2 linked regions of the Longimicrobium terrae genome follow. Each later gene encodes a partner of the first gene's protein in a complex. Links are inferred from orthologs where the notes say so. Each region holds a gene or a part of one and is shown in the gene's direction. Other genes may lie near its edges. The genes, in order: HNQ61_RS08605 and uvrB.

What was found.
Region 2: the proteins of HNQ61_RS08605 (region 1) and uvrB are in contact, whole or in part, in a crystal structure (PDB 7EGT), measured with the Thermus thermophilus proteins. The link is inferred for Longimicrobium terrae from one-to-one orthologs. Residues at the interface, in WP_096412145.1 of Thermus thermophilus: His654, Arg656, Phe657, Gln666, Asp668, Glu669, Lys680, Arg681, Leu682, Ser683, Lys685, Tyr686, Ala687; in WP_096411307.1 of Thermus thermophilus: Glu23, Leu25, Arg26, Asp27, Gly28, Glu29, Arg30, Phe31, Arg55, Glu326, Asp327, Phe328, Glu379, Ser382, Gln383, His398, Gly400, Arg401.

The regions. Positions count from the first base shown.
Region 1 is NZ_JACHIA010000003.1:567,276-570,639, reverse strand. What follows is about bases 186-3,237. They hold HNQ61_RS08605 (ATP-dependent helicase), read left to right. Parts: upstream 186-569; coding sequence 570-2,906; downstream 2,907-3,237. Other genes in these bases: HNQ61_RS08600 (alpha/beta fold hydrolase), read left to right, coding at 2,996-3,237. In the rest of the region: HNQ61_RS08610 (sensor histidine kinase), read left to right, coding at 1-49; more of HNQ61_RS08600, read left to right, coding at 3,238-3,364. UniProt on the Escherichia coli protein: A helicase with DNA-dependent ATPase activity. Unwinds DNA duplexes with 3'-5' polarity. Translocates on single-stranded DNA with 3'-5' polarity. Initiates unwinding more efficiently from a nicked substrate than double-stranded DNA.
Region 2 is NZ_JACHIA010000001.1:192,356-195,603, reverse strand. What follows is about bases 1-2,936. They hold uvrB (excinuclease ABC subunit UvrB), read left to right. Parts: upstream 1-412; coding sequence 413-2,461; downstream 2,462-2,936. Other genes in these bases: tsaB (tRNA (adenosine(37)-N6)-threonylcarbamoyltransferase complex dimerization subunit type 1 TsaB), read left to right, coding at 2,922-2,936; tsaE (tRNA (adenosine(37)-N6)-threonylcarbamoyltransferase complex ATPase subunit type 1 TsaE), read left to right, coding at 2,458-2,925; HNQ61_RS00835 (RelA/SpoT family protein), read left to right, coding at 1-313. In the rest of the region: more of tsaB, read left to right, coding at 2,937-3,248. UniProt on the Escherichia coli protein: The UvrABC repair system catalyzes the recognition and processing of DNA lesions. A damage recognition complex composed of 2 UvrA and 2 UvrB subunits scans DNA for abnormalities.

The DNA.
Region 1 (3,364 bases):
GGGGCGGCTGCGCGGGCGCGGGGTCGGGTTGTACGGGGGAAGTGCGTAGGGGTGCGTGAGTGCGGAGTGCGTGAGTGCGTGAGTGCTGGCTTTACGGCGGCCCCCACCCGGGCCGGCACCACCGGCCCACCCTCCCCCAAAAAAGACTGGGGGAGGGTTGTTGGCGGGCGGCGAGTCCGGCGCGACACGGGTAGTTCGTCGCGCTGAGCGGATTTCGTTGAGCGAATGAATCCGCCGCTCCAACAGCGGGAACCCCCGACACGGGGCGATTCGCGCCCCGTTCGGGGCTTCAACTGCATCGTGGCCGGCGTCCAGTCCGCGAAGGCGGACTTTGTGTGTTTCGAGGCGCGGTTTCAACCGCCGGACGGTCGCCGCGGGTGTGTGCCGAACGCCGCCCTCGCGCTGAGGTCTCCCCCTCTCCCGCTTGCGGGAGAGGGGGCCGGGGGGTGAGGGCTGCCCGCGGCCGCGCCAGACCATCCGGAGCACACCTGCCGTTCTCCCCAGCTCCGTGCGGCAGTTTGCCTCCCGTCGTTCCGCGTGACAATCGCAATCCAGAAAGCACTGCATAGATGGCGTTCGACCTGTCGCACCTGAACCCGGAGCAGAACGAGGCGGCCTCCCACTTCGAGGGGCCGCTGCTCGTGCTGGCGGGCGCCGGGTCCGGAAAGACCCGCGTGCTCACCTCGCGCATCACCTGGCTGGTGGACGAGATGGGGGTGGATCCCGCCGGGATCCTGGCCCTCACCTTCACCAACAAGGCCGCGGGTGAAATGCGCGAGCGCGTCCGCTCCATGCTGGGGCGCGAACTCGCGGGAATGTGGATCGGCACGTTCCACTCCGTCGGCGTGCGCATTCTTCGCCGCGATGCGCCCAAGCTGGGGTGGAGCCCGTCGTTCACGGTGTACGACGCGGACGACCAGGACGCGCTCATCAAGCGCATCATCCGCGACCAGCTCAAGCTGGACCTCAAGAAGTGGCCGCCGCGCGCCATCCACTCCGCCATCTCCGCCGCCAAGAACGAGCTCACCGGCCCGCAGGAGTATGCCGAGGGCGCGAATGACGCCTTTGAACGCGTGGTGGCGGATGTGTATCCGCGCTACCAGCAGGCGCTCAAGGACGCCAACGCCTTCGACTTCGACGACCTGCTCGTGAAGCCGGTGGAACTGCTGCGCACCCATCCGCACGTGCTGCGGCGGTACCAGGACCGCTTCCGCTTCCTGCTCGTGGACGAGTACCAGGACACCAACCGCGCGCAGTACGTCTTTCTGCAGCTGATGGCGGCGGAAGCCCGCAACCTGTTCGTGGTGGGCGACGACGACCAGAGCATCTACGGATGGCGCGGCGCCGACATCCGCAACATCCTGGACTTTGAAAAGGACTTTCCGGATTCGCGGATCGTGCGGCTGGAGCAGAACTACCGGTCGTCCGCCAACATCCTGGACGCGGCCAACCGCGTCATCAGCCACAACGTGAACCGCAAGGGCAAGACGCTGCGCACCGACGCGGCGGCCGGCGAGCGGATCACTCTGGTGGAGGCGGCGGATGAATCGGACGAGGCTCGCTGGGTGGCGGAGGAGATCCAGGCGCGGATGGCGGATGACGCACGCCTGTCGCTGCGCCACTTCGTCATCCTGTACCGCACCAACGCGCAGTCCCGGGCGATGGAAGAAGGGCTGCGGCGCGAGGGCATGCCGTATCGCGTCATCGGCGGCACGCGGTTCTACGAGCGGCGCGAGGTCAAGGACGCGCTCGCCTACCTGCGGCTGGTGAGCAACGCGTCCGCGGATGAGGCGTTTCTGCGCATCGTCAACGTTCCCCGCCGCGGCATCGGCGACGCATCCGTCACGCGGCTGGCGGAGCACGCGGCGGCGCGTCGCATCCCCCTCCTGGCGGCTGCGGCGGAGGCGGGTTCGGTGGATGGCATCCGCGGCGTGGCGGCCAAGGCGCTTCCGGAACTGTCCGCGCTGATCGGAAAGTACGCAGCGCTCGCCTCGCTGGAAGGGGTGGAGCTGGATCAGCTGCTGCGCGAACTGGTGCTCGAGTCCGGGCTGGTGGAGGCGCTCAAGGCGGAAGGCCCGGAAGGCAAGGACCGCCTGGCCAACCTGGACGAACTGATCGCCGGCGCGGCGGAGATCCAGCGCCGCCTGGTGGACGAAGATCCCGAGCTGATGATGGAGCTGGAGGATGCGGGGGAGACGTCGCCGCGCCCGCTCGACCTTTTCCTGGGCCACGTGGCGCTGGTGGCGGACGTGGACCAGCACGATCCCACGGCCGACGCGGTGTCGATGATGACGCTGCACAACGCCAAGGGGCTGGAGTTTCCCTTCGTCTTCATCAGCGGGATGGAGGACGGCCTGTTTCCGCTCATCCGCGCGTACGACGAGCCGGAGGACCTGGAAGAGGAGCGGCGGCTGTTCTACGTCGGCGTGACGCGGGCGGAGCGCAAGCTGTACCTGGTGCACGCCAAGCGGCGGCGGCGCGGGGCGCAGTACATGGACAGCGCGCCCTCCCCGTTCCTGGAGTCCGTCCCCGAGGACCTGACGGAGACGCGCAAGACGCCGCGCATACTGGAGCGTTCCTCCTCGTGGTCGCAGCCGTGGAAGCAGGGAGGCTCGTACACTTCCCGCCGCGAACGGCTTTTTGGCGGCGACTCAGCGTGGGGCGGGGGAAAGAAGAAGGACGACGGGGACGATTCCGGGTACCAGGTGGACTACGCGGACTCGCAGGACGCGCCCTCGCTGCGAAAGGGCGCCCGCGTCCGCCATCCCACCTTTGGCTCGGGGACGGTCAAGGAGCTCACCGGCTACGGCAACGACGTCAAGGCCGCGATCGAGTTCGACTCCGTGGGGCGCAAGACGGTGGTGGTGCGCTACGCGAATCTGGAAAGCGAAACGGATTGGGATTGAGGGCGCTCGCGGCGGTGCTGTGTGCGATCCTCGCATCCGCGCCCGCGAGGGCGGACGGGCTTGCATCCACACCAGGCACGGAGACGGTGATGGTTGATGGACGGATTTCCGCGCCGCGGTCCGGCAGGGTGGGCGCGGCGGTGGCCGTGGCGGCGCTGGCCGGCGCGGGCGTGGTGATGGCTCTTCCCGCGCGGCCCGCGCCCCCGGTGCCGGGCGACCGGCGCGAGACGGTGTTTCTGGTGCACGGCATGGGGCGCACGCCCGTTTCCATGCTGCTGCTGCGCCGCCGGCTGGAGCGCGACGGCTACCGCGTGGTCAACTGGGGCTACTGGCGGTCGACGGGGAGCGTGCGCGACCTCTCCGCGCGGCTGGCGCGCGAGGTGGCGGCGCAGCGCGGCGACGCGGCGGCCATCCACTTCGTGGGGCACAGCCTGGGCAACATCATCGTGCGGTGCCTG
Region 2 (3,248 bases), on another replicon or contig:
GGGGCATCCGGAGCGGCGGGTGGAAATCGACTGGGACGGCGACGGAACGGACCGCTTCCTGGTCCGCCTGGCCATGGAGGGAAGCGACCGGCGCGGGCTGTTCGCCGACATCGCGTCCGCCATCAGCGCGACCAACACCAACATCAAGAGCGCCGACATCAACGCCGACCAGCACGGAATGCGCGGCGACTTCGTGGTGGAGGTGGAGAACCTGGCGCACCTGAACCGCGTGCTGAACGCCATCAAGAAGGTAAAGGGCGTGGTGCGCGTGGAGCGGCGCGAGCAGCCGGAGCTGGAAGCGGCGGAGAACTGACCGCGCTCCGTCCATGGCGTGAACTGCGGTTTCTGTTCGGTGTACCACGGGGTGCCGCGCGCGGCCCGCGCCGACCCCCTGAGATGACGAGGATTGCCCATGCCGTTTGAACTGGTTTCTCCCTTTTCCCCCGCGGGCGACCAGCCCAAGGCCATCACCGAGCTGTCGGCGGGGCTGCGGCGCGGGGACAAGTACCAGACGCTGCTGGGCGCCACCGGCACGGGCAAGACGCTGTCGATCGCGCACGTGATCGCGGAGCACGGCAAGCCCGCGCTGGTGATGAGCCACAACAAGACGCTGGCCGCGCAGCTGTACGGAGAAATCAAGAACTTCTTTCCGAAGAACGCGGTCGAGTACTTCATCAGCTACTACGACTACTACCAGCCCGAGGCGTACGTCCCCAGCACGGACACGTACATCGAAAAGGACAGCTCCATCAACGAGGACATCGAGCGGCTGCGGCTGCGCGCCACCTCGTCGCTGATGGAGCGCGAAGACGTCATCATCGTCTCCTCCGTTTCGTGCATCTACGGCCTGGGCGACCCGCAGGAGTACCGGTCGCAGATGCTGGTGCTGTCCGTGGGGCAGGAGATCAGCCGCAAGCGGATCCTGGAGGGGCTGGTGGCCATCCAGTACAAGCGCAACGACGCCGCCTTTGAGCGCGGCAACTTCCGCGTGCGCGGCGACACGGTGGAGGTGTATCCCGCGTACGAGGAGCAGGGCGTGCGCATCGAGCTGTGGGGCGACGACATCGAGCGAATTTCGCGCTTCGATCCGCTCACCGGCGACACCATTCAGACCATGGACCGCGCCGCCATCTACCCGGCGACGCACTTCGTCACCGCGCGGCCCAAGCTGGAAAAGGCGGTGGACCGCATTCGCCGCGAGCTGGACGGGCGGCTCAAGGAAATGCTGGGGCAGGGCAAGCTGCTGGAGGCGCAGCGGCTGGAAAGCCGCACCAACTTCGACATCGAGATGATGCTGGAGATCGGCACCTGCTCCGGCATCGAGAACTATTCCCGCCACATCGCGGGGCGCAACGAGGGCGACCGGCCCGCCTGCCTGTTCGACTACTTTCCGGAAGACTTTCTGGTCGTGGTGGACGAAAGCCACGTGAGCGTGCCGCAGATCGGCGGGATGTTCAACGGCGACCGGGCGCGCAAGCTCACCCTGGTGGACCACGGCTTCCGCCTGCCCTCGGCGCTGGACAACCGCCCGCTTCGCTTTGAGGAGTGGGAGGAGCTGGTTCCCAAGGCGATCTTCGTGTCCGCCACGCCGGGCGAGTACGAGCTGGGGCGCAGCGGCGGGGTCGTGGTGGAGCAGATCATCCGCCCCACGGGGCTGGTGGACCCGGTGGTGATCATCCGCCCGGTGAAGGGGCAGGTGGACGACCTGCTGCACGAGATCCGCGATCGCGCCGGCAAGAACGAGCGGGTGCTGGTGACCACGCTCACCAAGCGGATGTCGGAAGACCTGACGGACTTTCTGCAGCAGGCCGGGGTGCGCGTGCGCTACCTGCACAGCGACATCCAGACGCTGGAGCGGGTGGAGATCCTGCGCGACCTGCGCCTGGGCAAGTTCGACGTGCTGATCGGCATCAACCTGCTGCGCGAAGGGCTGGACCTGCCGGAGGTGTCGCTGGTGGCGATCCTGGACGCGGACAAGGAAGGCTTCCTCCGCAGCAGCAGCTCGCTCATCCAGACGGTGGGGCGCGCGGCGCGCAACTCCGAGGGGACGGCGATTCTGTACGCGGACCGCATCACCGGCAGCATGAAGCGGATGATGGAGGAGACGGAGCGCCGCCGCGAGCTGCAGGTCAAGTACAACACGGACCACGGCATCATCCCCCAGACGATTCTGAAGTCGGTGGACGAGATCGAGTCCAGCACGCGGGTGGCGGACGCGCGCACGCCCAAGGTGGAGGCGGACAAGCGCACCGGCGCGGACCGCCTGCGCGAGGCGTCGGTGGACTTCGGCACGCGCACGCCGGAGGAGATGCTCAAGGAGATCGAGAACCAGATGCGCGACGCGGCCGCCCAGCTGGACTTTGAGCGCGCGGCGGTGCTGCGCGACCAGTACCTGGAACTCAAGGCGGAGATGGACGGCGCCAAGCCCGCGCAGCGCCGCTCCGTTTCGGGCGCGCGGTGACGGATTCCATGCGGGCGGTGCTGTCGGAGCAGGCTCTCCAGTCGTGGGGCGGGCGGATCGGCGCGGAGGCGCGCACCCCGCTCGTCCTCTGCCTGCGCGGGGATCTGGGGGCGGGAAAGAGCACGCTGGCCCGCGCCATCGCGCACGGAGCCGGGGTGGAGGGCGACGTGCCTTCGCCCACCTACAACCTGCTGTTCCGCTATGACCTTCCCGCCGGCGGGGTGCTCTGGCACCTGGACCTGTACCGGCTGGAAGACGAGGAAGAAGTGTGGGAACTGGGATGGGCGGAGCTGGGCGGAGCGGGGGACCTGGTGCTGATCGAGTGGCCGGAGCGCGCGGAGCGGCTTCTGCCTCCCATCCGCTGGGAGATCGAGTTGACGGAGGAGGCCGATCCCGCCGTCCGCGCCGTCGCCGCGCGCGCCGTGGGTGACCCGCCGCCGCTGCCGCCGATGGAGGACCGATGAGCGCGACGGACGGGCCGCTGCTGGCGCTGGACAGTTCCACGCGCGCGGCGTACGTGGCGCTGTGGATGGACGGCCGGATCGTGGCGGAGCAGACGGTGGCCGCGGCGTCCAACGCCTCTTCCGCGCTGCTGCCGGCGGTGGATGCCGTCCTGCGCGCCGCGGGGATCGCGCCGGTGCAGATCGGCGCCATCGCCGTGGGCGGCGGGCCGGGGTCGTTCACCGGGCTGCGGATCGCGGCGGCGACGGCAAAGGGGATGGTGCACGCCCTCGGCGTGCCGCTCTTCGCCTGGTCCGGGCTGATGGCGGCCGCGGCGGCGCAGGGA